2 regions of the Vampirovibrio sp. genome follow, and region 2 is predicted to be linked to the other one. Evidence: riboswitches for the same ligand, from Rfam matches in the RefSeq annotation. Region 2 holds a riboswitch; the other holds the start of a gene.
What was found. Region 2 has a riboswitch for thiamine pyrophosphate ahead of ACEW81_RS10890 (hypothetical protein). Riboswitches for the same ligand answer to the same signal wherever they lie in the genome.

Region 1 (14,768 bases), on a different contig from region 2:
ACCGTGGCAGAAATCCAGAAAGAACTGGATCGCCGCCGACCGGGACAAAGCAGCATTACTACCCCTCGCAACGAGCAGGATCAAATTCATCTGTTTTCCGGGGTGATGGATGGGATAACCACCGGCACCCCCATTATGCTGATGGCCTATAACCGGGATCAGAAATCGGATGATTATAACAATTTAAAAGCCGTATTCCGGCCCGGTCACGCCGATTATACCTTTCAGCAAAAATATGGCGCCCGAGACTGGCGAGGCGGGGGGCGATCTTCCGCGCGGGAAACCATTGGCCGGGTGGCGGCAGGGGCCATCGCTAAAAAATACCTGAAAGAAAAACTGGGCATAGAATGCCTGTGCTATGTGGAGCAGGTGGGGGCCATTGGCAGCAGTATCGATGCTGATACGGTGACTGCCGAGCAAGTGGAGTCCAATATCGTGCGTTGCCCGGATACGGCCCAGGCGGCGGAAATGATTTGCCTGATTGAAACCGTGCGGGATGAAGGCGATTCGGTGGGCGGCGTTTTAAAGGGCTTGATTCGCCACGTTCCGGTGGGATTGGGCGAGCCTGTGTTTGACAAATTGCATGCCGATCTGGGTAAAGCCATGCTCAGCATTAATGCCGTTAAAGGGTTTGAAATCGGGTCCGGCTTTGCGGGTGTGGCACTGCGAGGCAGTGCGCACAATGATGCCTTTTATCACGATGAAACGGGCCGGGTTCGCACCCGCACCAATCATGCGGGTGGGGTGCTGGGCGGCCTTTCCAGTGGGGAAACTATTCATTTTCGGGTGGCTTTTAAACCCACCTCCACCATTCGCAAAGCTCAGGAAACGGTGACTCAGGACAACGAGGCCACCATTCTGGAAGCCACAGGTCGACACGATCCTTGTGTCTTGCCTCGGGCGGTCCCCATTGTGGAAGCCATGGCCGCACTGGTGATTCTGGATCATTACTTGCGGAACAAGGCCCAAAACGGTTAATTCGAAAAGAAAGGAATTAATCAGCTGAAATGATGACTATGACTGATGACGTATTAAATACCGAATCCAGTAACTCGGAATTACAAGCGCTCCGGCATCAAATTGATGGTTTGGATGAGCAACTGCTGCGGGTATTATCCCAGCGGGCCCAACTGGTGGATGAAGTGGGTCGCTACAAAAAGGCCCGTGGTCTGGAGCCGCTGGATATGGTTCGCTGGCAACAGGTGCTTAACGCCAAAAAATCTCGTGCCGCCGAACTGGGCCTTTGCCCTGAATTTATTGACGCCTTATACAATCTGATTCACGAATATAGTTTACATTTGGAAAGCAAAAGCGAATAACCATGACTGATCCTGACTATTCTAACCAAACGATCCCTTCCGTACAAAAGCCGCTTACCTTTGGCATTCAGGGCGGCGAGGGTAGTTTTAATGATGAAGCCATTCAGTATTATTTAAGCCACAACTTTTTACCTACCCAGGCCATTGAGTATTTATTTACCTCTGATCGGGTCATGGAAGCGGTGGTTCAAGGAAAAATTGATCGGGGGCAATGCGCCATCTACAATTCGGTAGGCGGCTATGTGGAAGAAACCACCGAGGCGCTGGAAAATTTTCCGGTAAAAATTATTCAGGAATTTGAAATTAAAATTGCGCATTCGCTCATGATTCGCCCGGATCAGGAATGGTCCCAAATTGACACCATTATGTGCCATCCGCAAGTGTTGGCCCAGTGTAAAAGTAATTTGAAAAAAAAGTATCCTGACCTCAAACAAACATCGGGTCAGGGCGAATGGGTGGATAACGCCAAAACGGCAGAGGCCCTGTCAACCCATCGCTTACCGGACAATACAGCGGTAATGGGTAGCAAGGTACTTGCCAAAATTTATGCTTTGAAAGTGATTGAAGATAATTTGCAAGACGCTGAAGAAAACTATACCCGCTTTATTCACGTGGTTCGTCAATAAACGAAGGGCGTTTTTCTCGAAAAACCGAAGCGCTTTTTAGGGCGCTTCGGTTTTAATGAATTTTAAATTCAATCAGTCTAAACTACATGTATTTTTGAATGCGGGACAGGAGTTGTGGATCTTGCATGGCAGATTGGTGAATTTTATTATATTGCTCCACCGAAATACCTTTGGCCTCAACCGCTTTGCTCAGTTCGGCATCCGCTTCTTTTTTAATTTTATCAATTTCAGTTTGCCCTTTGGCGCTGCTTAGTTTGTCTTCGTATTTCAGCTTAACCTGATCCACACCCTTGGCTGCGTCTACGAAATTTTTGAGTTCCGCATCGCTGTAGGGGCTGCTGGCACTGGCCGCTGTTTGCGGGTTGGGGGTTTGTGGTTGATTCGACTGGGTGTGGGTTGCTTCAGCGGCAGGGGCGTTGGGTGCGGTTGATGGGGTTGTTTCCTTAATTTTTGCAACCTCACCCAACTGGGCATCTTGGGCATTTGGGGCAGCCGTGGGCTGCGGGGATGCTGCCAAGGCGGCACCGGTTAGCATAAAGCCGCAAATGGACAGCGCAACTGTATTTTGAATCATGGATTTCATCCCTTAACTCCTCTTTTTTTTGACTACTTTTTTATTACGAACTACTCTGGTTTATTAAGAACTATTTTGGGAACGATGCTTGATGTCACTTACTTAACGACTCAATGGTCAAATCAATGGGTTGCCAAACAAATCAGACAGTATTAATGCTCTGCCAAAGAATTTCGAGAATGGTAACATACCCTTTTAAAAAGGTCAAAAAGCCTACTGTAGAGCTTATTGGCCATTTAAGCGGTTTCCAAAAGCTTTATGGCGCATACTTTTTGATTTATGCTGACAATGTGAAAGCAAGTTGGATGATAAAGAAAGAACGATGATTAAGTGAGTTAGATCCTAAAGAAAGTTGGATGATGTCCTCAAATTCAGTTTTTACTGCCCTGGAGCTGGAACAATACAACCGTCATTTTAAACTGCAAGGCTTTGGCATGGAAAAACAGGCTCGTTTAAAAGCAGCGCGGGTGTTGCTGATAGGGGCTGGTGGGCTGGGGTGTCCGGTGGGGCTTTATTTGGCGGCCGCTGGGGTTGGGACCATCGGGGTGGTCGATGACGATCGGGTGGATCGCAGTAACTTGCAGCGCCAAATTGCCCATACGGTGGAAACCCTTGGACAACTGAAGGTAGATAGTCTGGTTGAAGCCATGCAAAGTATTAATCCCTGCTTAACGTATCAAAAGCATCCCGTTCGGCTGGGGGCGAATAATATTGCTGAGATGATCCAACATTATGATTTGGTTCTGGATGGTTCGGATAATTTTGCCACACGGTTTTTAGTGGCCGATGCCTGTTTTCTGGAGAAAATTCCGTTGTTGCAGGGGGCGGTTTTTGAATATGAGGCCCAATTGTCGTTATTTTTGCCCGATCAAGGCCCTTGTTACCGTTGCGTTTTTCCAAATCCTCCCGGTGCGCAAGCCTTGGCCCCTTGCGCGGAAGTTGGGGTATTGGGCGTGGTTCCCGGCACTGCCGGTTTGATGATGGCCACGGAAGCCATTAAATACCTCACCGGCATGGGGGCATCCATTCACGGAAAATTGTTAAGGTACAACGCACTGGCGCAAACCCTGAACACCTTAACGCTTTCTCGCAATCAGCAATGCGCCTTGTGCGGAGAAAACCCCACCATTGTAGAGCCGGTGGAATCCTTGATGACCTGCCAAACCCCCAACGATAGGGAGGCATTTGAAATTGAGGCTGAAGCCGCTAGTGCCCTGATTTTAAAGGGCGTTCAATTACTGGATGTGCGTGAGGATTTTGAGTTTCAAGCCGGTCATATTCCTGAGGCTATTCATATTCCTTTGGGTGTATTAAAGGCCCAAATCCCCCATCATCTTTTCAACGGGGAACAACCTCTTTTGATCTACTGTCAAAAAGGGCATCGTAGTCTGGAGGCGGCCCGAATATTGAGAGCACAGGGCTATAAGCCGGTTTACAGTTTGGCTGGGGGACTGGCGGGCTGGACCGGCCCGGTGCGCTTGCCGGTTTAGTGAAGGGTTTTAAGATCCATCACTGTCAGCTCCCGTTCGGGGTTGCTGCTGCGTACAAATTTATCCATCAGGGGCATTTGAAGGGCTTCTTGGGCTTTTTTGAGTTCGACTTCAAATTTTTTCCATTGCTCTTGATCCGCCTCACTCAAAGCGGGGTTGGTGATGGGTGTGTTGTCGGCATTGGGAGGCGCTGCGCCCATGGAGAGATAACCTTATTTTATGAGGGATGACGCTATTGGATTTTTGATGAAATGCTCGGTGCGGTTCATTACAAGGTGATGCGTTGTTTGAAAAACCATTCAAACACAAACAGGTTTAGCCATACCCTATCACTTTATTAAAGTTAAATATTGCAGTTACATTTTGCCATTAAGGGGATGGGAGCTTAGGGTATTGAGGGCTTAAGGGCAAGGGTTGCGGGGACTGCTCCTCGAACAGGGCCAGCCATTGGGCCACCCGTTCGGGTAGGTTTTCAGCCTGAGTGATATCTCGAACCACGGCCAGGCTATCCACACCGGTGGCTAAAACTTCCGGGGCGTTATGCAGAAAAATACCGGCAATGGCCACCAGCGGATAAGGCAGGCTGCGTCGCCAGCGCCGAACCGCTTCTAACCCTTGGGGCCTAAAGTACATGGTTTTGGTGGTGGTATGGAAAACAGGTCCAACTGCCATATAAGAGGGCCGAACAGCCAAGGCTCTGGCCACTTCCTGATAGCAATGGGTGCTGAGGCCCAGTTTTAAACCGGCTTTGTGAATGGCTTCCAGATCGGCTGTTTTTAAATCGTCTTGCCCCAAATGAACCCCGTAGGCGCCGTATTTCAGGGCCAGTTGCCAGTAGTCGTTGATAAACAAACGGCAGTTGAAAGAGTGGGCGTAGGCGCTGGCTTGGGCGATTTCCCGTTCCAGTTCCTCGCCTTCTAAATCCTTAATGCGCAATTGAATGGTGGAAACGCCCAAAGGCAAAAGCTTTTCCAGCCATTCAAAGCGGGGAACGATGGGATAAAACCCCAAGGGACGACTGCCGCAACCTGAAAATTCCGGGCGGTTTTGACCTGCTTCGGCAGTGGGGGTGAGCCATGGTAAATCTTCATGGGTTTCCGGCCAGCCTAAATGGGCCAAAGGCCCATGACCTTGACCCAGCGCCGGGGCCAGCCGGATGCCTTGATTGACATAAGCCTTGGCAATAACTATGGCATCCGGCACATTAAACCCCAACCCCACGCAGGCGGCCATGGCGGCGGATAACGTGCAGCCGGTGCCGTGGGTGTGCCGGGTTTCTTGTCGGGGAGAGGTCAGCCAGAAGGATTGACTGCCATCTGTCCAGAAGTCCTGACTCCATTGGTTCGCTTCATGATCATGATCGCCCTGCTGGCCCTCAAAATGGCCCCCTTTAATCAGCACCGATTGCACCCCCAGTTTCAGCAGTGCTTGCGCTGCGGCTTCCATGGCCTTGGCGGAACGAATGGGTTGGCCGGTTAAAATTTCGGCCTCCGGTAAATTGGGGGTCAGCAAATGGACGTGGGGCAACAAGTGGGTGGTCAGTGCAGCTAAGGTGTTCTCTTGCCGCAAGGCATGCCCACTGGTGGATACCATCACCGGATCACAAATGACAAAGGTGCTTTGAGTGCGTTGTATGGACGCAATGGCTTCCGCAATGCGCTGGATGCCTTCCGCATCGCCCAGCATACCCAACTTGATGGCCACAGGCGGTAAGTCTTGGCTCAGTGCTTCCAGCTGGGCTTTTAGCATGGCTGGAGAGCATAGCTCGATTAAATCAACGCCTTGTGTATTTTGGGCGGTGAGTGCGGTAATCACCGAGCAACCGTGAACCCCCAAGGCGTTCATGGTTTTTAAATCGGCCTGAATGCCAGCGCCGCCGCCGGAATCGGAACCGGCAATGGTCCATACAATGGGGCGTGTCATGCGTGTTGTCCTTCTTTCTGCTGGTGTTGATGCCAAAACGGGGTGCCTAAAACCGGGGTGCTGGGCATGGCCATTTCTCGCTGAGGCATGGGGCCTGCCTGATAGGCCAGCGCACCGGATTCTACTGCCAGGGCGAAGGCACGGGCCATGCTCACCGGATCGTGGGCTAGGGCGATGGCGGAATTCAGTAAGACTCCGTCAAAGCCCAGTTCCATCACCTGCGCTGCGTGAGAGGGCAAGCCAATGCCCGCATCGGCGATGAGTGTAACCTGTGGCAACCGAGCCCGCAGCAGTTGCAGGGCGTATAGATTCATGGGGCCTTTTCCGGTGCCAATGGGGGCCGCCCAGGGCATTAAAATCCGGCATCCGGCATCCACCAGTTTTTGAGCCACTATAAAATCCTCAGTCATGTAAGGAAACACCTCAAACCCGTCTTCAATCAGAATACGAGCGGCTTCCACTAGCCCAAAGGGATCGGGTTGCAAGGTGAAATCATCCCCAATCACTTCCAGTTTAATCCAGGGGGTGTTGAAAATTTCTCGGGCCATGTGGGCGGTGTTCACCGCTTCTTTCACCGTTCGGCATCCGGCGGTATTGGGAAGCACCCGCCAGTTTTTCTCTTTAATGAAATGCCAGAAAGCTTCCCCGCCTTGGGCGCCCGGTGCCTGTCGTCGCAGGGATACCGTGACCACTTCGGTGCCGGAAGCTTCCAGCGCTTGCCGCATAATATCGGGCGAGGGGTATAGCGCCGTTCCCACCAAAAGCTGGCTGTTTAAAGTTTGACCTCCAATATGCCACATGGTCAACCGCCTTGCATGGGGGCCACAATATCCAGTGTCTGGGCCTCTTTCAATGTTTGGGTGGTGTATTGATGCCGAGGGACAAAGGTGCCATCCACCGCCACGGCAATGGATTGGGAATCGTAGCCCAGGGTTTTTAACAAGGCTGCCACGCTGAGGGTGTCGGGCACTTGTTGGGTTTCACCGTTAATCAGCAGTTTCATTTTAAACTGTGGTTGCCTCTCTGTTGAATGGATGGAATGGTGTGTTTATCGTGATAGTTTCAGAGGTGCTTTCGGATTCTGTTTTTTTAAAGTCGGGCTGTGAAAATAAGGCTTGGTAGGCGGGTGCAATGGCTTGATTTTCCAGCGCCGCACAAACCAGTGCCACCAGTTGGGGCGAAATTAAAAATCCATGCCGGTAAAGGCCGTTCACCCGAATCAAGCCTGCTTCCATGTGGATGGCAGGCAAATGACTGGACAATGCGGGGCGGCAATTGACGGTGCTTTCCAAAATAGTGGCTTCCGCAAATCCTTCATGCACCGCAAAAGCCGCCGATAACAGTTCCATGGTGGATTGCGTGGTGATGGGCCGAAAATCCTCGCTTTCAATGGACGTGGCCCCAATCACATATTGGTGATTTTCCCGAGGGGCAATGTACAAGGGATATCGAGGATGCATGAGCCGAATGGGGCGACTCAGCTCCACCTCTGGGGCATGCACCTTAATGATCTCGCCCCGCACCCCTCGCAAGCTTTGCCAATCGGGCTTTCCGCCCAGCCCCCGGCAATCAATGGCCCAGTCAAATTGCCAATGTTGGGTGGCACTGATGACGGTATGGGCCGCCATGGATGTAACCGGGGTTTTAAAATAACAGTTAACCCCGGACTGGTTGAGTTGATGCGCCAAGGCCCGCAGCAGTTGCCGGTTGTCAATTTGTCCTTCATCAGGAATAAAAATACCCTGGCTGAAACGCTGACTGAGTTGAGGTTCCAGCGCTGCCAACTGATGGCTGGACAAGTGCCATTGAATGGAGTGGGCGGTTTGCTCAGGTACGTCCTCGGAGCTGCAAAGGCTAAGTTTGCCTTGCAGCATGCGTTTAAAATGCGCCAAATCGGGTAAATCCAAATGGTGGGCCACAATGATAGTGCCCAGCGTTTTGAAATAAACCGGAAGCTCCAGATGCTGTAACCGATGCTTCCACCGGGGTAAGGAATCAAAGCCCAATCGGGCTATCAATGGTTCTGCCGATTCCAGCTCAGAAATAGGGGAGAGCATGCCCGCCCCGGCATAGGCGCAACTGTTGATCACCGAGGCGTCATCCTTGTCAAACAGGGAGACTTGCCACCCCCGCTCAGCCAGAGCGAGGGCCAGCAATCGTCCCATTAAACCAGCGCCAACAATGCCAACGCTTTGGCTCATGTGGATAAGTGTCCGGTTTGCTCGGCCAGTTCCCGAACATCCTGGGTAATGCTCATGGAGCAAAACTTGGGGCCGCACATGGAGCAGAATTGGGCCTCTTTGGCCCCATCGGCGGGCAGGGTTTCATCGTGAAAGGAGCGGGCGGTTTCTGGATCCAGCGACAGGTTAAATTGATCGGCCCACCGGAATTCAAACCGGGCTTTGGACAGGGCGTCATCCCGGTAGCGGGCCGATGGATGACCTTTGGCCAAATCGGCGGCGTGAGCGGCCAGTTTGTAGGTAATCACGCCGGTTTTGACGTCTTCCCGGTTGGGGAGGCCCAGATGCTCCTTGGGGGTGACATAGCACAGCATGGCGGTGCCAAACCAGCCAATCATGGCCGCCCCAATGCCGCTGGTAATGTGATCGTAACCGGGAGCGATATCGGTGGTGAGTGGCCCCAAGGTATAGAAAGGCGCTTCATCACACTGTTTGAGCTGCTTTTCCATGTTTTCCTGAATCATGTGCATTGGCACATGGCCCGGCCCTTCAATCATGGTTTGCACATCGTGCTTCCAGGCAATCTGGGTCAGTTCGCCCAGTGTTTCCAGTTCCCCGAACTGGGCGGCATCGTTGGCATCGGCAATAGAACCCGGACGCAGCCCATCGCCCAGCGAAAAGCTGACATCGTAGGCTTTCATGATTTCGCAAATTTCTTCAAAATGGGTGTACAGGAAATTTTCCTGATGGTGGGCCAGGCACCACTTGGCCAGAATCGATCCCCCACGGGACACAATACCGGTCATGCGGTTGGCGGTAAGCGGCACATATTTGAGCAGTACCCCGGCGTGAATGGTGAAGTAATCCACCCCTTGTTCGGCTTGCTCAATCAAGGTATCCCGGTACAATTCCCAGGTCAGATCTTCCGCTTTGCCATCCACTTTTTCCAGTGCCTGATAAATAGGCACGGTGCCAATGGGAACCGGTGAGTTTCGCAAAATGTAATCGCGGGTGGCATGAATGTTGCTGCCGGTGGAGAGATCCATGACGGTATCCGCCCCCCAGCGACTGGACCACACCAGTTTTTCCACTTCTTCCTCAATGGAGGAGGACACTGCGGAATTACCAATGTTGGCGTTGATTTTTACCAGAAAATTCCGACCGATAATCACCGGCTCCAGCTCCGGGTGATTGATATTGGCTGGAATAATGGCCCGCCCACGGGCAATTTCCGAGCGCACAAATTCCGGGGTGATTTCATGGGGAATAGTAGCCCCCAACGCATTACCCTTTAAGCGGCTTTTGCGCTCCAGATCAATCAAGCCTTCTTTTAACGCTTGGTTGCGCAAGTTTTCCCGAAGGGCCACAAATTCCATTTCGGGGGTAATAATGCCTTGACGGGCATAGTGCATTTGACTCACGTTTTGGCCTGTTTTGGCTTTGCGGGGCTGGCGCTGCAAGCTGGAAACATTCAGTTGGCTTTTCCCGCCAAAGGCGTTAATTTGCCGATCGTATAATTCGGTATCGTTGCGCTTTTCAATCCAGCCGGTGCGAATGGGGGCCAGTCCCCGGCTGACATCAATGACTACATCGGGGTCGGTATAAGGGCCGGAGGTGTCGTAAATCACAACCGGCTCATTGTCAATCAGCTGGTCGCTGTTGAACGCCTTGGAGGGGGATAATTTCACTTCCCGATAAGGCACTCTGATTTCCGGGTGCAGGTTGCCGGTCTGGTATTTTTTGCTGGAATTGGGCAAGGGCTCGGTAGTGACCCCAACCTGGGTTAACAGGGCTTCGGTGACGCTCATTAAACTCTCTCCTTCAATATGAAACACCTAATTTAAAGATTCAATTTAAATACCCACTGATTGCAACTGGTTTAAAGCCGCTTGCGGCCGTTTTTTCACATTCAAATTAAAGCCGCTTGAGGCGGCTGCTCCCAAAGGCCCCCAGGCCTTTACTGTCCGAAAATCCCCGCAAGCATGCCAAGGGGGCTGAGTGCGCTGATAAATTGCCTGAAAAATATGATGTCATTCTAGTTCCCTCCGCTGGCATTACCCAGATCAGGTTTGACGGGTTTCATCGAATGAGCGATGATCTCAGTCGGCCGAAAAGGCCAACACCCCGATAGATGGTTATGAAATTGTGGCGTCACTGGTTTAACAGTGAACGGGTTCATCATAAGGGAACATTTACGGTTTTGCAAATCATTCCTGAAAGTGCTTGGGCTGTGTGATTTTTGGGTTGGAATCCCGACGGAAATGCGTATGGTTTTGAAATTAAAATCGGCCATGGCATGATTGGGGTGACGGCGAATTTGAAATGCTTATTTTTCAAATTTTTAAGAATGGCGGTTTTTTGTCATTCCGTTGTCATCAGTTTTGCCAATAATAAGGCGTAAGCGATGTGAGTGATCACCATCGCCTACCACCCTAAGGTTTATTGTTTTTATGGCCGCTACCATGAACCCCATGAACGCCCCTTGGCCTTTTTTAAGGCCAGATTTAAGGCAGAAACCGGGGTTGCGTTTTAATGCTTTGAATGGTGCGAATTCCGCAAAGTCCCAAACGGAAGGTGAACATTCTCTGGGTTCGTCTGGAACACTTCCAGCGGACCTTTTTTCTTTTCAGGCTCCGATTTTTCAGCCTCCTGTTTTTCATGCCTCGGCGGGAAAAAATCGTTTTGCCGTAATTGGCGACGCCGGAACCGGCGATGCTGCCCAATATAACATATCCCGGCAAATGGAGGTATGGCGACAACAATTGCCGTTTAATCAGGTTTTGGTGTTGGGCGACAATGTTTATCCCGCTGGAGAACCGGCTTTGTTTGATGAACGAATTACCCAGCCTTATCAAAATTTAAGGCGACAGGGCGTTCAATTTTTCCCGGTTTTGGGCAATCACGATGTGAAAGCGGGCTTTGGCAATCAGCAGTTAGCCTATTGGGGGGTGCCGCCCTATTACAGTTTTAAAATGGGTTCTCCCGGCGCGGATGTGGAAATTTTCGCGGTGGATACTACCGTGATGCTACCGGGTTATCTGAATGGGTTTGATCACAATCCCGCCGCTTTCGCCCAAAGGGACAAGGCCCAGTCGCTTTGGCTGGAGGAGGCTTTGGCCCGTAGCAATGCCTCCATGAAGGTGGTGATGGGCCATTACCCGCTATTCTCTAAAGCCGCTTTCGCCAAGCCCAAGCGGCTGCTGTTTCAACAAACCCTGGAGCGCAAGCTGTCGGATATTTTGGTCCGCCATCAGGTGGATTTGTATCTGGCGGGGCACGAGCACCATTATGAAGCGCCGGTGGGGATAAACGGGGTTCGCTACATGGTGAGTGGGGCCGGTGGGGGCAAGCTGGATCTCCCTCAAAAAGGGGTGCCAGAGGGTGCGGGCGTGGTTAAGAAAAATCATTTTATGTTGTTTGAAAACACACCTGCCGGTTTGAGTTACCGGGTTATTTCCGATCAGGGCAAAGTGTTTGATTTTGGTTTGATTCCCCGCAAGCGCCGAGTATTGGACACCCTGATTTAGATCAGTGGGTTTAAAGCGTCAGAAAAACCTTTTATCAATGGTCGGCTTGCTTTACGATGCGGGGAAGCGTGGCATACAATGAGAATCAGGAACCCCCATCCCTTTTCACGCTTCAGGCAAAAACCGGGCGGGTTTTCTTTTTTATAAGCACACACTTGTTTTTATGATGGACCGGCCATGACCCTCAATCAGCCACTACTCAGCGCCCAAAGAATTGTCATTAAACTGGGAACCCAGGTGGTGATTGATTTGGCCGGGGATTCCGGGGGACGTTTTGCCACCGAGCGATTGGCCGAGTTAACCCGTCAGTGCGCCCAACTGGTTGCCCAGGGCAAGGAAATTATTCTGGTTTCTTCCGGTGCGGTTGGTTTGGGGCGTCAAGCCTTGCATTTAACGGGAACGCTTAGCCTGAACGATAAGCAGGCTTGTGCGGCGGTGGGTCAAAACTTATTGATGGAAGCTTACCGGAATTTGTTTCAGCAATCCGGCCTGATTACAGCGCAGGTGCTGTTAACCGCCACCGACTTTGCCGATCGCAAGCATTATTTGAACTTGCGGCAAACCCTGGAAGCCCTGCTCAAGTTTAAAGCCATTCCCATTATCAACGAGAATGACACCACTTCCACCATGGAGTTGCAGGAAGAGAGCTATACCAAAGGCTTTGGGGACAACGATATGTTGTCTGCCCTGGTGGCCAGTAAGCTGGACGCTGATTTGCTGGTAATTTTAACCAACGTGGACGGCATTTATACCGACAACCCCTTTACCAACCCCAACGCTCAGCGCATTTCACGCATTGAGAATTTTCAGGACTTCCAGAAAATCGAAGCCTCCGGCCAATCCTTGCTGGGACGAGGCGGCATGTCCTCTAAGTTGGAAGCGGCCCGCATGGCGGCCCTGAGTGGGGTGCATACCCTCATCACCTCTGGGGTTTCTCCCCAACCTTTGGAAGCTTTGTTGGCCCCGCAACCGGAGCCTGTCGGTACACTGGTGCTCCCTCAGGCGTCCTTCTTGAGCGGCAAAAAACGCTGGATTGGCATGGCTTCCGGGTATCACGGGGCGATTGTGGTGAACGCTGGCGCCCGAAAAGCGCTGGTGGAAAAACAGGCCAGCTTGCTCGCCATTGGGGTGGTTGGGGCGCAAGGTGATTTCTTTGCCCAGCAGGTGGTGCGTATTCTGGATGAAACGGGCGTCGAAATTGGGCGGGGACTGACGCATTTTTCATCGCATGAAATTGAGCGCATTAAAGGGCTGCAAAGTGAAAAAATTGCCGATCGACTGGGTTTTGACGCGGATGGCAAGGTGCTGGAGCGACAAGAAATCGTCCATCGGGACAATCTGGTGATTTTTGAGGAATATGGCGTTTAAGGAGCAATGGTTATGGTCACCCAATCGGTCAATCCACTGGAAATAACGCTACAGGGCAGCAAAAATGCCTTTTTGGCCATGGCGACGCTTTCTACCGCCCAAAAAAATGAGGCCTTGAGTCAATTTGCGGTCATTATTGAGCGGAACACCGCATTGTTGCTGGCTGAAAACCAGAAAGATATTGCCCAGGCTGAAAAAGACGGGTTAACCACCAGCCTTTACCAGCGCTTGAAGCTGGATGAGGGCAAAATCAGGCAGTTGGCCCAAGGCATTCGGGATTTGATCAAACTCCCCGATCCGGCAGGACAGGTACTCTCTCGCACCCAGCTGGATGAGCGCCTGATACTGGAAAAGCAGACCGTGCCGCTGGGCGTGATTGGCATTATTTTTGAATCTCGCCCGGATGTCATTCCTCAAATTCTTTCTTTAATTTTAAAAAGTGGTAACGCCGTGGTGTTGAAAGGCGGTCGAGAGGCCGTGTATTCCAATCAGGCCTTTATGGGGCTGGTTGCCGAGCTAAATCGGGCTTGCCCGTTTTTGCCTGCTGGCTGGGCCACCTTGCTGGATAGCCGTGAAGCGGTGCAGGAAATGTTGAACTATCCGCAATATGTGGATTTGATCATTCCACGAGGTTCTAATCAGTTGGTGCAATCCATTATGGCGGCCACTAAAATTCCGGTGCTGGGCCATGCGGATGGGGTTTGTCATTTCTACATTCACCCCAGTGCGGACTTGGCCCAAGCCATTTCGTTGGCCATCGACGCCAAAATTCAATACCCCGCCGCCTGCAACGCGCTGGAAACCCTGCTGGTGGATCAGGCCGTGGCGCTTCAGTATTTGCCTCGCTTTGCTGAAGCGGCCCATCAGGCTGGGATTGCCTTAAAAGGCTGTGAGCAAACCCGAGCCATATTGCCACAGATTGAACCGGCCAGCGATGCGGATTGGCGCGCCGAGTATGGTGATTTAACCCTGGCCATTAAAGTGGTGGCCGATTTGGAGTCCGCCATTGGGCATATTAACCAGTATGGCTCTCATCATACCGATGCCATTGCCGCCAAAGACCCTGAAGCGCTGGAGCGGTTTATGAACGCCGTGGATTCGGCCTGTGTGTTCGCCAACGCCTCCACCCGTTTTGCGGATGGGTTTCGCTTTGGCCTGGGTGCGGAAATTGGCATTAGTACCGCTAAAACTCATGCCCGTGGGCCAGTGGGTTTGGAAGGACTGGTGATTTACAAGTACAAACTGCGAGGCGAAGGCCAAATTGTGGCCGATTACGTGGGCGTAAACGCCAAGCCGTTCCTGCATCAGCCCTTGCCGTAATCTCATCGTACTTGCTTGAGGCGTTGTCCCTGCTTTGTGGAGGCGCCTATAAAATCCAAAAAAATAAAACCTAAAAAAACGGACTCCGTTGAGAGTCCGTTTTTTTGAAGTTTTCCGCTGATTTAGCTATGAACGGGCGTTTTGCCGGTGCGGTAGGTCTTAACCGTATCCGGGTTAATGGATACCCAGGTAAAGGATTTTTCGCTGCCCGATTCCTCTTCCCGTCCTTCGGGAATGCGGGTGACGTAGGTGCCACCGTAACGCCCCCGGGAGAAGCTGACCATTTTTTCCTTGGCTAAATTTTGCAGCGCCTTGCGGATGGTGTTGCTGCTGACATCCAGATCCTTGGACAGGATACCCATGGCCGGTAACTTATCGCCCACTTTATAACTTTGGCGGATGAGCGTTTTGAGATGCTGCTCCACTTTTTCGTAGTTGTAG
Region 2 (14,768 bases):
GAGTACAAATGGTTAACGCGATGGGCGGATATAGCAGTTCCGCATACGGAACTGGCCCCAAACCCAAAAAGGCGGCCACTGAAGCTGCTGAAGCACCGGGAGAAATGGCTGCTGCCAGCAAGGCGGCATCCCTAAAATCTTCTCCTCGTCAGATTCAGGGTTATATTGAAGCCACTGATGAAAATGGAAATATTAATCAAGATAAAGCCAAACAATATGGCACCACCCGCACCACCGCTCAGGAAGCTTATGTAGGTGAGTTCCTTTTAGGAAAGCGTTCAAAAAACGCCGCTGACATTGCGGGTGCTACTCAGCAAGCCTACAAGGATATGAACTCAGCCGATCCCAATGAGAAGTCGGCAGGCACGTTTGCCTTTGTGGCTTCTGCCTACAAAAATAATGGTGGTAATTATAACAACGGCAAATTAAAAGAAATTCTTGAAAAATCTGGCCGCAGTGATTTGGTTACCAAAGGCGTTGGAGAGAAAGACGTACAGACTCTGGGCGCCGTTTATCAAGCCATTCGGGATGGGGATGTTTCCCTGAAGCAGGTTTTTGACGGCACTGGTGAAGACGCCGTTGATGATGATCAAAAGTATCAGAAAGCCATTGATGCGGTGACCACTGGTAAAATTGGCGCCGATTTAAATGGGGATCATGGTGTAAAAGGTTCCGGCAATACTGGCAATTCAGGCAATACTGGTAACTCTGGTAATTCTGATGGCGTCGCTGCTGATAAAGCTGCCTCTTCTTCGGCAGCCGATGCTTCCGGGGCGGCCAATAATCCGATGGCAGGCCTGATGATGATTTTACAAATGTTGATGCAAATGTTAATGGGGCTGCTTGGTGGTGATGCTAGTGGCTCGGGTCCATTTGGTGGTGCTTTGAGCGGTGCCGGTGCTGAAACTGGCGGTACTGGAAACACCGATATTGCTGGCGTCAGCAAATATGGAACCGGCGATACCGGAAACACCGGAAACACTGGAAATACCGGTAACACCGGCAATAGCAAAGCTGACACTGGCGACACCGGAAATACCGGTAACACTGGCAATAGCAAAGCTGACACTGGTGACACTGGAAATACCGGTAACACTGGCAATAGCAAAGCTGACACTGGCGACACTGGAAATACCGGTAACACTGGCAACAGCAAAGATGGAGCCGACAAGCCCGCTGGCGACGAAAAGAAGCCCGAAGCTAAAAGCTCTGGTGGGGGGTACTAATTCCAGCACCAATAGACAGTTTAAAAAACGGCCCGCAAGGGTCGTTTTTTTTGTGTGGGTTGTCATTGCATTCTTTTCTTCAGTTTAAATATGCAATAAAATGAATCAATGCAATCCATAGGCCAATATAATTTAATTTTCTCCAACTGGCCAGTATTATCGCTTGCGGCTTGGGGGCAGCTGTTGGCGGAATTTCCGGTTAGAGGCTCAGGCTTACCCCCCACCACTGGGGGCGCTGGTTTTGAAGAGGCAGATATTCAACCCTTATTGCTGCAACCCAACGATGATTGGGTGTTTTTATACGAGCGGATTCAGGAGCGACTGGCTCGGCAGGCTCGAAGTAAAGGCGAGGCGCAACAAGGGGTTTTTTACACCCCGGTTTCTATTGCGCATTATTTGGTTCAACAAACCTTGGGCGTTTATTTAGCGCAGCAATTGCGGCGCATTGAACAAGCGGTTTCCGGGCAGCGGCTTCAAGCGGCGCAGGCTGATTTACAGCGTGTAGAAAGCTTAAAACTGATCGATCCCGCCTGTGGAACGGGCGTGTTTTTGGTGGAAGCCTTGAAAAAATTGCATGCTTTTTACGGGGCCATTCAGCAGCAATATCCCGTTCTCAAGCTTCAAGGCAGCGCGGCTTACAGTGTTTGCCATCAATTGTACGGGCTGGATCTGGACCCGGCCAGTGTGTTCATTACCCGCTTGCGATTGGCTCAGTGGGTTGGCTGGCTGGATTGTCAGCATGAGCCGCTGAACTTACCCCTTCACGCCGAACTGGTGCAATGTGCGGATACCTTAAGTACCCCTCTTTTTGCGGAAATGGCTTGGCATTTTGTATTGGGCAATCCGCCTTATATTTCTGAAGTTCGCAAACAGGCAAAGCGTTTTGCGCCCCTGCAAACCAGTGGCTTTTATCAGCCTAAAATGGATTTATGTGATGCCTTTACGGCATGGGCCATTCACCGATTGGAGCCTGAGGGCCAACTAGCCTATGTGTTGCCGCAGTACTGGACCCAACGCACCAGCAGCGCCCCGCTTCGGGCGTTGCTATGGCAAGAGGGTCGCTTTCAGGAAATTTGCACCTTTGGGGCCACCCCTGTTTTTAAAAACGCGCCTGGTCATCATACCGCGCTGCTGGTTTGGCAAAAAGGCTCGTTCCCGCAACCAGACGCCGATAGCCAGCCGGTTTTATGGGGGCAACCGGATGCAGTGGATCGTTTGTCTCACTGCAACTTGCAACCTGCTATTTTGTTCAGGCAGACTCAATCGGGTAAATTTTTGTTGGGGGCTGCGGTGGAAATTGCGTTGTTGCAGCGTTTGTCGAGCTTGCCGCCCTTGTTGGCCCCTCGACAAATTCAGCAGGGAGTGGTGTTGCCGCAAGGTCGTTTGAAATTCTCGGATTGGAAAAAATTGCCGTCCCCTCAACAAGCCAAAGTAGCCCCCGGTTCCGGTATTTTTTTGCTGAATCAGGCCGAGGTGCGGCAGCTTCAGTTTGGCCCTGAAGAAGCGGCCTTATTAAAACCTTATTACGGTCCTGCCGGATTTTTGCCCTTTCAGGGGGTTAATCAGGCCCCATCACAGTATCAGCTAGTTTATACCGATGCATCCGCCCGCCGTGCCATGGCTCTTAAGCCTGAGCAGTATGCCCGTTTAAAAGCGCATTTGGATGGCTTTGCATCCATTTTAACCTCTGCGTTTAAGCCGTACGGTCTGCATCGTGCCCGCCAAAAAAAGTGGTTTGAATCCCCTGAAAAAATAGTTTGCGCCCGACAGGTCATGTCGCCCGCCTTTGCGGTGGTCCCCCAATGCGCCTATGTTTCCGAAGGGTTTTATGTGTTGCTGCCAGAAGGGAATAACCCGGCCTATTGGTGCGCCCTGCTGAATAGCCGATTGGGCTGGTACTGGTTTTATCATCAAAAACGCAAAGGGCATCGCTTGCAAGTGGATAAAGATGTGTTGCTCACGTTCCCGCAACCCCGGTTTCAAGAACCCGAGCGGGTGCATCAACTGTCGGCGCTCAGTGAGGTCTTGGCCGGTGAGTTGCACCCCTCTCAACGCAAGGACTTAACCGAGGCATTGAACCAGTTGGTGGATGCCGCTTATGGGGTTACAGCCACAGAAAAAGACTGCATGCAGGCCGCCTATCATTCTGTTTTTGAATCTAGGGTTGGGCCTGTTGTTGAGCCAACTTGATTTGCTCTGCGGCTTGAATGCCGGATTTCACGCATTCGTTCAAGGCAATGCCCCGTATATAATTCCCGGCCAGATGCAGGCCTTTTCGCTTTTTTAAATCCGTTTCAATGGCGGAAATGCGCTGTAAGTGGCCCAGACTGTATTGGGGAATGGCTTGCTCGTAAAAAAGCACGTTTGAAAATTGAGGTTCTAAAGACCCTTTTAAGTGAAATACCGTTTGTAAATCCTGAACGGCTTGCCCCTGAATTTGAGAGGCTTTGTGCCAAATGGCTTCCGGGTAGTGCGCCCCCCCAATAAAATGGCTCAACAGCACTTTGCCCGCCGGGGCTCTTTCTGGAAACAGGCTGCTGGCCCAAATAGCGCCCAACAGCTTAATGTTTTCCTTGCGTGGAATCAGGCAGCCAAATCCATCCAGCGGGTGTTGAATCTGTTTGGCATGAAAGCCCAAATGGGCCACGGATAATCCGTTATAAGGAATTTTTTCCAAATGACGGCTGGCCTCTGGGGCCAAGGTTTTTAACAGGCGGGCCGCCACATAGGCAGGCACCGCAAGCACTATATTTCGGGTTTCCAGCGCTTCCCCTGATTCCAGAACAACCTGATAACCGCTTGCGGCTTTCTCAATTTGACGGACTGGGCAGTTGAGCCTTAAAGCGTTGGGGGGCAGGGCGTTTGCCAAGGCATCGGTTAGGGTTTGCAAGCCCCCTTCAAAACTCATTAATTTCATTCTGGATTTTTTAGGCTGCTTTTTGGCCGCTTGCATCGCCGCTTTGGCCGCCAGAAACAAACTGCCAGCCTGTTGTTCCATTTGCCATACTTTGGGGAATACGGCAGGCATACTCAGGGTTTCCACGTTGCCCGCATAAATGCCGCTAATGAAAGGATCCACCAGATTTTCCGCCACTTCCCGACCCAGCCGATGGGAGAAAAAGCCCGCCACGCTCATATCATCCGCCTGACATTTGGGCTGGAAAGGCTCCCGCAATAACCGGAGTTTTCCAAGCAGCGATAATACCGTCGTGGTTAGCGCTTGCCAGGGTTTGGTGGGCAGGGCGCTCAGTTTGCCGTTCAGGTACAGGTAGCGTTTTTCCGCTGAGCCATGGGTGGCTTTGGGCAGCAGGTTCAAAGCCTCGCACAGGGCAATTATTTCTTGGGCGGTGCTAGGGAAGGTGTGCGGCCCCCATTCAAAGGTGTAACCGTCCTTTTGTTCGGTTTGAATCAGTCCGCCTGCCCGGTTAGAGGCTTCCAGCACCTCGAAGGATCGGCCCTCCTGATGCAGATGATAGGCGGCAGTCAGGCCACTAATGCCCGCCCCAATAATGAGGGTTTCTATGGTTTGTATAGGAGGGGCTTGCCTGTCAGGGGAGTGCATATCAGGCGCTGGCCTGCGCTTTCAACAGTTCTGGAAATGAGGAAAAGGGGAAGGGATTTTCCTGAGCTTCCAGTTGCACCAGCGTTAGCTCGGCCAAAGCCTGAATAAAGCTGGCATTTGTATTGAGCGAAGGCGCCCGGTAACAGTGCTGAATGCCGAGTTCACGGGCCAGTGGAATATACTCCTGATCAATTTCCACCAGCGTTTCCACATGATCGGATACAAAGCTGAGGGCCACCATTAAAATGTTATCCCGGTTGTTGGCCGCGAAATAAGGCAGAACCCCTTCGGTGGCAGGCCCCAGCCATGGCATTTTGCCCACTTGGCTCTGGTAAGCCAGCTCCCACGGGTTGTGGGGGAAAAAGCGGGTGGCAATGGTTTCCGCGCAGCTGTAAATTTGCTCCGGGTACGGATCTTTGGTGCGCTTGACATGCCGAATGGGCAGACTGTGGGCGCTGAACAAAAGTTGCACTTCGTTTTTGGGGCAAGTCCAGGGGTGAGCGTTCAACCCTTCTTCAATGCATTCCTGCATGGCTTGCAGGTAAGTGGGATGATCGTGATAAGGCGGCACCACGCTAATATCCAGCTGCACCCCTTTGGCATCCAGTACCCGTTTTAATTCGTTTAAACTGCTGCCGGTGGTAGTGTAGGAAAAATGCGGGTAAAGCGGCACTACAATTAATCGCTGAATGCCATCCTTCACAATCTGATCCACCGCTTCTTCGGTAAAGGGATGCCAGTAGCGCATGGCGATATAAATGGGCATTTCCGGTTGCCCACGTTGCATTAATGCCTGTTTCAAGGCTTCACCCTGAGCGATGGTAAATGGCAATATGGGAGAACCTCCGCCCATCAGTGCGTAGTTTTCCTGGGCCAGTTCTTCCCGCTTGGTGGAAATCAGCCAAGCCAGCGGTTTTTGAAAAATAAAGGAAAGCGGCAACTTAATGATGTCTGGATCTGCGAACAGGTTGAACAGAAAAGGTTTCACGCTTTCCAGATTATCTGGCCCGCCCAGATTCAAAAATAAAATGCCGGTTTTGGATGAAGGCATGCGAACACTCCTTGCAATCTGGTGGAACCATCAAACGGTTTTGGAAAAAGTGGGTTTGTCGTTGCTGAGTTTGGGCAAATAGGCATCAAACGGCATGGCGATATTGCGGCTGAACAGGCGGCCTTTGGGGGTGACGCTCAAGCTGGTTTCAGTCAGCGTGAGCAGCCCATCGTTGGCCAGATCTTCCAGTTTGGGGAAGGCTTCCGCAAAGTGGGTTTTGAAGGGAATGCCAAAGCGCTCTTCAAAATTTGCGTAATTGATTTGGCCGGGGCATAAAATGGCCAAAATCACCGCTTGTCGCAAGCGATCTTCCGCACTTAGCTCATAACCACGCATGGTGGGAATGCGCCCGGCATCAATGGCTTCATAGTATTGAGACAATTTGCGCCAGTTTTGGGCAAATTGGCCTTGCAGCCCGCTAATGGCGCTTACCCCAAACCCGTATAAATCGCTGGGTAAGTGGCCGTGCTGGACGGTGTAGCCCATAAAGTTGCGGTGCAAGTTGCCGCTTTGCAGGGCCAGACTTAATTCATCGGTGGGTTTGGCGAAGTGATCCATGCCAATGTATAAATAACCCGCATCAGTCAGCATTTGCAGGGCGGTTTGCAAAATCTGGAACTTGATTTCGCTTTCGGGCAGGGCCGCTTCTGGAATCTGGTTTTGGTGCGGACTGAGCCACGGCACATGGGCGTAACTGTAAAGGGCAATGCGATCCGGGCTGAGCTGAATCACGTCTTGAACAGTTTTTTCAAAACTGGCCACCGATTGATGGGGCAGGCCGTAAATCAAATCAAAGTTCAGCCCTTCAAAGCCCAGTTTGCGGCATTGCTCGGTGGTGGCTGCGGTCATATCCAGCGGCTGCACCCGGTGGATGGCCTCTTGTACTTGCGGGTTAAAATCCTGAACCCCCAGGCTGATGCGGTTAAATCCCAGTTCTTTCAGCAAATCAATTTGGCCTGGCGTGGTCACTCGGGGATCCACCTCAATGGCCACTTCCGCGCCGGGGGCCAGCTGGAATAAATCTGTCTGGAATTTGAACAGACGGGCCATTTGCTCCTCAGACAGGTAAGTGGGCGTTCCGCCCCCCCAGTGGAATTGCACCACCGGGCGACTGCGATCCATCCAGCCCGCCATGGTTTCCATTTCCCGAAACAGATAGCCCAGATACTTTTCGGCCTGATCTCGCTGCTGGGTAATGACCACATTGCACCCGCAAAACAGGCAGCGGCTTTCGCAAAAAGGCAGGTGAACGTAAAGCGAGAGCGGATGCGGATTGCTGCCAAACGGCTGGTTGGTTGTGCGCACGGTTTTCTCATGCGCTTCCGCATTGTAGCTATCCTGCCACATGGGCGCGGTTGGATAGCTGGTATAGCGAGGGCCAGAGGTATTGTATTTTTGCAATAATGCTTGAGATGCCAGAGTTTCCATCGGGAAATCCCCTTATGTTAAGGGTGTGCGGGGGTTAAAGCGCTTTCTTTCACCAGATCGACCAGTAGGCGAACATTCTCCACCGGGGTGGGGGGTAAAATGCCATGGCCTAAATTGAAAATATAGCCCTGGTTTCCACCTTCGGCAATCAGGGCTTGCACCATGGGCTTTAAGACTTGGGGGCTGCTAAACAGGGCGGTGGAATCTAGATTGCCTTGCAAGGCGAAGCGATGGCCCACAATCTGTCGGGCATCACTAATGGAGGTAAGCGGGTCCACGCTGATTACATCCGGTCCGGCTTCGGCCATCAGTGGCAAAAGGCCCCGGCTGTTGTTGACGTACAAAATAACCGGCGTTTCATCCCGTTTCAGGTTGCGTATAATTTGCTGGTGATAAGGCAAAATGAAGCGTCGGTATTCCGCTTCACTTAAAATGCCGCCCCAGGTATCAAACAGCTGAACGGCTTGCGCCCCTGCTTCAATTTGGGCGTTCAGGTAAAGGGTGATCGTTTCGGCCAGTTTGCCCAGTAAACGGTGCAGCACGTCCGGGGCGTCGTACATCATGCCTTTCAGTTTGGCGAAATGTTTGCTACCACCGCCTTCAATCATGTAGCTGGCCAGTGTCCAGGGGGAGCCCGCAAAGCCAACCAGTGCGGTATCGGGCCTGCTGGCCAATTCCTGGCGCATGCGGCGAATAATTTCCATCACAAACCCGGTCTTTTCAAGCGGATCTGGAATAATCAGGCGATCCACATCCGCCGCCGTTTGCAACGGATTAGGGAAGTGAGGGCCGCCATCCCCAAACACCACTTCCATGCCCATGGCCTCTGGCGGAATTAAAATATCAGAGAAAATAATGGCCGCATCCATTTCAAAGGCGTTGATGGGCTGCATGGTTACTTCCACAGCCACGTCCGGGGTTTTGCACAGTTCCAGAAAACCCATTTTCTGGCGGATGGCCCGGTATTCGGGCATGTAGCGTCCGGCTTGCCGCATCAACCACACGGGGGGTCTGTCTAAAATTTCCTGACGGCAGGCTTTAATTAATCGGGGGGCGCTGGGGGCGGCATTCTGTGAAGTCACGAGGTATATCCTTTTTTCAAATCGCCAGACAGACAGAGCAAGGGAAGCTTAAAGATGCGGTGACTCATTGAGCCAAACGTATTGGCGATTAGGGTTAATCATACTCCAAACGGGTTGGAATCAAAAATAGGAGATGCCCTACGGTGCCTGAAAACCCCAAAAATCCAAAATTTTCAGGTTGCGGGTTGAGATTGTAGTAGGGTTGTAGTAAGTTGATACCATATGTACCGGGGTGCTGGCGTTAAGCTGGCTGAGAGCACCGTTATTCGGTGAAACCCTTGAACCTGCTCTGGATAATGCCAGCGAAGGAAATTGATGTCATCACTTGCGCCGTCACCTGTTTCTACTTTCCCTAATGCCAACCCCAGCACCGAGCTTTCCCCCGCTCAAGCCCGCTTTGTTTACTGGCTGAACGGCTTGGCTCCGGTTGCCACCAATATTGTGACCCCCTTTGTGGTGTTTTTAACCATGATGTTGGGCAAGAACAAGACCAAACCAGTGTTCACTAAATACAATCAGCAGGTGAACGAGGTGGTCCGCCAGTTTGTGAGTGGCACCATTGGCCTAATCAGCTACTTTGGGGGCGGAGAGCTGACCAAAAGCGCATTGAACCGGGTATTTGACGAGCATAATCAACCCATGAGCGAAGCCAGCAAGCAGGTGGCCATGATTGTGGGCGGGGTGGCCATGAGCTTTATCGGCTTTGCCTTTGTGCGGCCCTATATTAGTACCGATTTAATCTGCAAGTTCCTCAAGCAGGAAAAAGGGCTGGAGCAGGAAGTGGCCCAGGATAAAGTTCGCCAAATCCTGACCGCCGCTTGCCCTAACCCCATTAACCTTCAAAAAGGGCTAACCCTGCTGGATGACATCTTAAAAAAGCAGGCCGCCAAGGAGGCGGGCGCCAAGTCGGAACATACCGTGATTCGCTGGTTGCAGGCCAAAATCGATCAGCACTTGCTGCCTAAAGGTCAGCCGGATCTTAAAAAAACGGCCATTGCCTCAACCGCTGCCCTTTCCGCTTATTTGGCATTGCTGACGGCTGGATTGTGGGGGGTGAATCGTGCATTGGGTAAAACCCCTGCGCCGCCCAGCGCTGGTTTTAGTCTTAAAAACGGGGTGGCCTTGACGCCCAACGGGCTACCAAACAACCTGTCCCGTCCTTTCTCTTCGCCGCTTCAACCGCTGGAAGCCGCTGCGCCATTATACTTTGCCCGTGAAGCGTATCCCATGCCCTTGAACCGGATACCCCCGAATGCCAATGCGGTTTATCGAAGCGCAGGCCGGAACCGGGTTTAGCCGGGTTCTGCCAGAGGGTTTGGCACAGGATCAGCCTCTTGTACGGGGGTGGCTTTTGCATGGGGCCATAAAAAATAGCCCAAGCCAAAACCCAGACCGCTCAGGCCAATGCCAATGAGCGTGGAATAGGGCCAGCCGGGAATGCCCAGCCAATTGGGCAGAATGCCGTTTTGAACCAGAGCGCTAAACACAACGGCGGTGATGCCAAAGCTCATGGCCAGCACCCCGCTCCATTTGCCGGGATTTTTCAGGTAAAGCATACCCACCACTGGAAAAAACATGCCGCAGGCGTAAATATCGGCGGAAATCCACAAAATGCGGATGAGATCCTGAAAATACAGGGCCATGGCCATGGCTGGAATGACCATGAGGGCGGTGGCAATCCGGCTGACCTGAATCAGTTCCCGGTTGGAGGCCTGAGGCCGGATAAAGCCCTGATAGATGTCTCGGGTGAGAGTGAGGCTGCCTACGTTCAGCGATGAATCCATGGTGGAGCTGACCGCCGATACAAAGCCAAGCAGCACCAGCGCGCTTAAAAACGGCGTGGGCAGTCGCAAGGCCAAATCAATCAGCACGGTATCGCTTTTGGGAATGATTTGGGTGCTCAGCAGCCCAATAACCGCAATGATGGAAAACAGGGCCAGCATAATGCAAAATGCTTGCCAGCCCGCTTTAAAGGCCTGTTCCGGGCTGCGGGTGGAAGACATGCGTTGCCACATTTCCGGGGCAATGCACCAGGCCAGCACAAAGGTAATTACCAAAAAAATATGTTCCTGCCAGCCGTGGGAAAAATCCCAGAAGTGGGCGGATTGATGGCTGAGAAAATGATTCCAGGCGGCCACATCGGGAATGGCGGTGCTGGCGGTAAATATCAGCAAAATTAAAAAGCCCAGCCAAATAAAGCCCATTTGGGCGATATCGGTAATCACCACGGTAAAATAGCCGCCCCACATGGCGTAACTGACCACCGCCAGGGTGCTGAGTACGGTTGCCCATGTTAAATCCAGCCCAAATACGTTTTGAAACAACTTGCCTGCCGCCACCATCTGGGAGCCAATCAGGGTGGTGGTGGCGGCCAGAATGATCAGGGCCAGTAGCAGGCGCCCCGGTTTTCCGTAGTGGGCGGCCACCGCTTCTGGCTGAGACAAATAGGGCTGTCGGGAAACGGGCTTTGCCATAAACAGGGTGATCACCACAAAGGAGAGTATAGAGGGCAACACCAGCTGCCATGCCCCGCTTAAGCCTTGATCGTGGAAAGCGTTGATGGAACCCATGGTGGAGGAAGCCCCAAACCAGGAGGCTGCTAGGGTTAAGGCCACCGGAAAGGCCCCAAATTGTCGATTCGCCAGAAAAAAATCCTTGAGGGTTTCCACTTTTCTGGAAAAAAAGCGGGCAATCAGCAGGATCAGTACAAAATAGCCAATGAGAAAAAGAGGGGAGAGGTTCATCATGAATATAAAACGGCGGCGGCCCGTTTATTGTGGATTGGGGCTTAGGGGGATATTCAGGCGCAGCAGACAGTTGCCAAAGGCATTCGCAAACTGGCGAAATAACTCGTCCGAGGTTTGATAACGGGGCAATTTGCCGATGAGCTGGATGCGCTGCTCGCTTAAAGCGCTTTCCAGAGTGGCTGGCAAGGGTTCGTTATCGTATCGGTTTAAAATTAAAGCGGGGGTGCGTACAAATTCTCTGCCATTGGTTAAATGCCAATCGGAAAAGTCATCCGGGGTCACAATGTCCAGCAATTGCAGGGTTTCTTCAGGCAACAAGGTGTGTAGTACGGAATGATGACCATCCAGAATGACATAATCATAATTTTCAATCAGGCGGGTCAGGCCGTATTTTAAGGGGGTTAGCGCGCTGGCATCCAGTTGTTCCGGCAAATTGCCCACTGTAATTAATTCCTGCTCATCGCCTACGGTAATGGCTAAATCATGAAAAACCCAATCCACGGCTTCTCGAGGGGTGGCGGTTTCCGTGTGTTGTGAAATCAGCCTGCCTAGTGTTAATTCGGGCAGTTGAGGGGCCAGGGTGTGGGTTAATTTTTGATCGCTAGAGGCATCAATATACAAAATGGAGGCCGGTGACAGCTCTTCTCCCAGTGTGATCACAACATTGGTTTTTCCGGCGCCCAGCTTGCCGGTCACTTCGATAATGGCCTTCATAAATCTGATGTAAACCTGTCTGTCTCAATCAATACTTATTTGGGTGTTTGGCCTTTAATGGCCGCACTAAGCGCTTTTTCAAGCGTTTCAACCTTGCTTTCCAGCACTTTAACCTTGCTTTCGGCCTCTTCTCTGGAAACGTCCTTACGCTCCAAATCCCGATTCACTTTTTTATACTGGGTACCCAGTTCCAGAGTGCGTTCTCGTGCTTTTAGCAACAAAGCCCCTCCCACCAGCGCACCGGCCAGGGCCATGAGTGCCCCTAGCGACAAGTCAATTAGGGTTCCGCCTAAAAACTGCACGTTGGTTTGGGTAAGGTCTAAATTTTGTACAACCAGCGCGGCGGCGCTACCCAGTAGGAGTATCGCCACTAAATTTAGAAGCAGTTTTTGGAGTTTAAGCATCTCGCACCGCCTTTGCAGTTGGGGCCAGTCAAAAAATGGTTGCTCCCGATATTTTGCCTGAAAGCATTTTGACTTTCAATTCAATTCTGAAGCCTGCTTTATAGTTTTTGGGGCATGGCTGGCCAGTTAGCCGCTGGCATTGACTTTATCGCTTAGTAGTTGCCAAATGCGACTAATTTCAGGATCTTGCGGAATTTCAAAGGTCACTTGTTCCCCTTTGGGGTGCTGAAAGCTTAATCGAAAGGCCTGAAGCATCTGCCCCTGGGTTTTTAGCTTGGCTACTTTCTCAATACCGCTGCCATACAGCGGATCGCCAAACAGCGGATGCCCAATATGGCTGAGATGCACCCGGATTTGATGGGTTCGCCCGGTTTCCAGACTCAGTTCCAGCAAGGCGAATTTATCGGCCAATCGTTCCTGAACCCGCCAGTGGGTCACCGCGTTTCTGCCATCGGGCAGAATTGCCATTTTGTCTCGTTGCTTGGGGTTTCGGCCAATGGGGGCGTCCACGGTGCCGCAATTTTCCGGGAAAACGCCTTGGGCGATGGCCCGATAGTCCCGACGAGCGGTTTTGTCCTTGAGTTGCGCCGATAGGTGAAAATGGGCGGCGTCTGTTTTGGCCACCATTAAAAGCCCGGAGGTATCCCGATCCAGTCGATGCACAATGCCGGGGCGGATTTGACCGTTAATGCCCGATAAACTACTGCCACAATGGGCCAGCAGGGCATTCACCAGGGTTCCTTCCCGCTCCCGGCCGGTGGGGTGGGTGAGCATGCCGCTGGGTTTATTCACCACCAGCAGGCAGTCATCCTCAAAAATCACATCCAGCGGAATGTATTCCGGGGCCAGCGCAATGGGTTGAGCCTCGGGTACGCTTACCACAATCACATCCCCTTCTTTCAGGCGCAAAGAAGCTTTGCTGACTGCTTTTTCGTTCACCTGCACCCGACCATCCTTAATCAGGGTTTGCAAACGTTCCCGAGAAATGGCGTAGTCTTCCAGTTCGGCTGCCAAGCGTTTGTCCAGGCGTTCGCCCTGATCCTCTTCAGAAATCAGCAGGCGATACTGGGTGGTGTTCTCAGGCGTTGGAAGGTGGCTCATGGGTTTCTATTGGTTGGGTTGCTGGGACTGGGGTGGGGTTTTTCACCAAAATGGTAATCATTAACACTACGCCCATAAAAATAAAGCTGTCCGCCACATTAAACACCGGGTAGTGAATGGCCACCCAGTCAAAATAATCAGTCACCCGCCCTGTGGTCAGTCGATCGATCAGATTGCCCAGCGCCCCGCCCAAAATCAGGGCCATGGCCAGTCGCTCTCCTTTGGCAAAGTGGGTGCGAAGCAGGGCGTAAATAAGCAGCACCCCAAACAAAAGGGAGGTAAACACACTGAGCAGCTGGGGCTGGTTTTTAAACAGGCTAAAAGCGGCCCCGGTATTAAAGGCCAGCGTCAGTTGAAAAAATCCGGGAATAATGGGAACAGAACCACTGGACGGCAGATACGCTTTGGCCAGCCACTTGCTGCCCTGATCCAGCAGGGTAAAACTCAGCATCCAGGCCAATAGCATCCAGCGGGAAGGGTGTTTCATGCTTTATTCCGGCTGGTTGTCCGGCTCCAGATCCACGGGGCCATTGCCATTTTCTTCCGATTCCAAATCCGCCTGATTGGGTGCCACTTTAATTTTGCCATCGGCGCTGCTGTGGGTTACTTTTTGGGCTGGATTTTCTTCGGTGTAATTACTTTTGGGAATGACATTGACCCGTTTAACCACGGTCAGAATGCCCTTCAGGTTAATGGTGGGTCGTTCCTGATCATCTTGTCCAATTTCCGTAAAGCCTACGGTGGCAGTCACCACTTCGTTATTGCTGGTGTTGTTGGCTTTGAAAATGCGCTCCAAATCCGTATTTTCGGTGGACAGGGTGCGGAACTTGTCTTTGCTGCTGTGCTGTGGATAGGTTAAGGGTTCCTGACTGAGGGTGGCAAAGGCGATGTTACCAGCGGGAACATCCACGCTTACTTTGGCGGTGTAAGAGTCTCCGGCAAAAACTTGCTCGGGTGTCTCCACGTCAATCTCTACGGCGTCAAAAGGGCCATAGGTAATGGTGGCTTTTTCAAACAGGGTGGCATCACTGATAATTTCCCAGGTTTTACCGGTGCGATGCAGGTACAGCATCCCTCTGGAACGGCTTTTCATGGTGCCGGGTTTGGTGCTGACCACCGGATCGACCTTGGCGGTTGCGGTGGCCGTATCCAGACTTTCCACGGTGGCCCATTTGCCGTTAATGCGAATTTCCATAATCTGGCTGTTGTAGCGAATGTCCGGGAACATTTGCCAGGTGTCCTTAATCAGGCCACGGATATCGGACAGACTGAGGCTGTCGCCACTGGAAAAATTAGGGGAATAATGCTTTAAAACGCCTTCCAGATCATGACGATTGGATGCGGCCATCAAGTCACGCAGGGCTTCCTGAACCGCATTGACATCCTGAATGCCAGCCTTGCTGGTTTCCAGATGCATGGTTGATGGCGCCGTTGCTTTGGCGGAGAAAGCATT

Region 1: it holds a riboswitch for thiamine pyrophosphate, as region 2 does, so the genes downstream of both, thiC (phosphomethylpyrimidine synthase ThiC) here and ACEW81_RS10890 (hypothetical protein) in region 2, are expected to answer to the same signal.

Annotation. Positions count from the first base shown of each region.
Region 1 is NZ_JBGSRV010000004.1:98,556-113,323, reverse strand. It holds gene aroC (chorismate synthase) at 1-978, shown strand, start outside; gene ACEW81_RS02190 (chorismate mutase) at 1,008-1,319, shown strand; gene ACEW81_RS02185 (prephenate dehydratase domain-containing protein) at 1,322-1,945, shown strand; gene ACEW81_RS02180 (DUF4168 domain-containing protein) at 2,028-2,528, opposite strand; gene moeB (molybdopterin-synthase adenylyltransferase MoeB) at 2,876-4,009, shown strand; gene ACEW81_RS02170 (hypothetical protein) at 4,006-4,209, opposite strand; gene thiD (bifunctional hydroxymethylpyrimidine kinase/phosphomethylpyrimidine kinase) at 4,379-5,932, opposite strand; gene ACEW81_RS02160 (thiazole synthase) at 5,929-6,732, opposite strand; gene thiS (sulfur carrier protein ThiS) at 6,735-6,935, opposite strand; gene thiO (glycine oxidase ThiO) at 6,937-8,133, opposite strand; partial or broken gene thiC (phosphomethylpyrimidine synthase ThiC) at 8,145-9,920, opposite strand; TPP riboswitch at 10,135-10,249, opposite strand; gene ACEW81_RS02140 (metallophosphoesterase family protein) at 10,563-11,639, shown strand; gene proB (glutamate 5-kinase) at 11,817-13,007, shown strand; gene ACEW81_RS02130 (glutamate-5-semialdehyde dehydrogenase) at 13,020-14,327, shown strand; gene ACEW81_RS02125 (GntR family transcriptional regulator) at 14,450-14,768, opposite strand, start outside.
Region 2 is NZ_JBGSRV010000015.1:122,555-137,322, reverse strand. It holds gene ACEW81_RS10920 (hypothetical protein) at 9-1,226, shown strand; gene ACEW81_RS10915 (Eco57I restriction-modification methylase domain-containing protein) at 1,335-3,416, shown strand; gene hemG (protoporphyrinogen oxidase) at 3,385-4,788, opposite strand; gene hemH (ferrochelatase) at 4,790-5,839, opposite strand; gene hemN (oxygen-independent coproporphyrinogen III oxidase) at 5,870-7,267, opposite strand; gene hemE (uroporphyrinogen decarboxylase) at 7,285-8,349, opposite strand; TPP riboswitch at 8,568-8,677, shown strand; gene ACEW81_RS10890 (hypothetical protein) at 8,665-9,645, shown strand; gene ACEW81_RS10885 (sodium:solute symporter family protein) at 9,642-11,096, opposite strand; gene ACEW81_RS10880 (P-loop NTPase family protein) at 11,121-11,810, opposite strand; gene ACEW81_RS10875 (hypothetical protein) at 11,846-12,214, opposite strand; gene ACEW81_RS10870 (RluA family pseudouridine synthase) at 12,341-13,315, opposite strand; gene lspA (signal peptidase II) at 13,293-13,802, opposite strand; gene ACEW81_RS10860 (YybH family protein) at 13,806-14,768, opposite strand, start outside.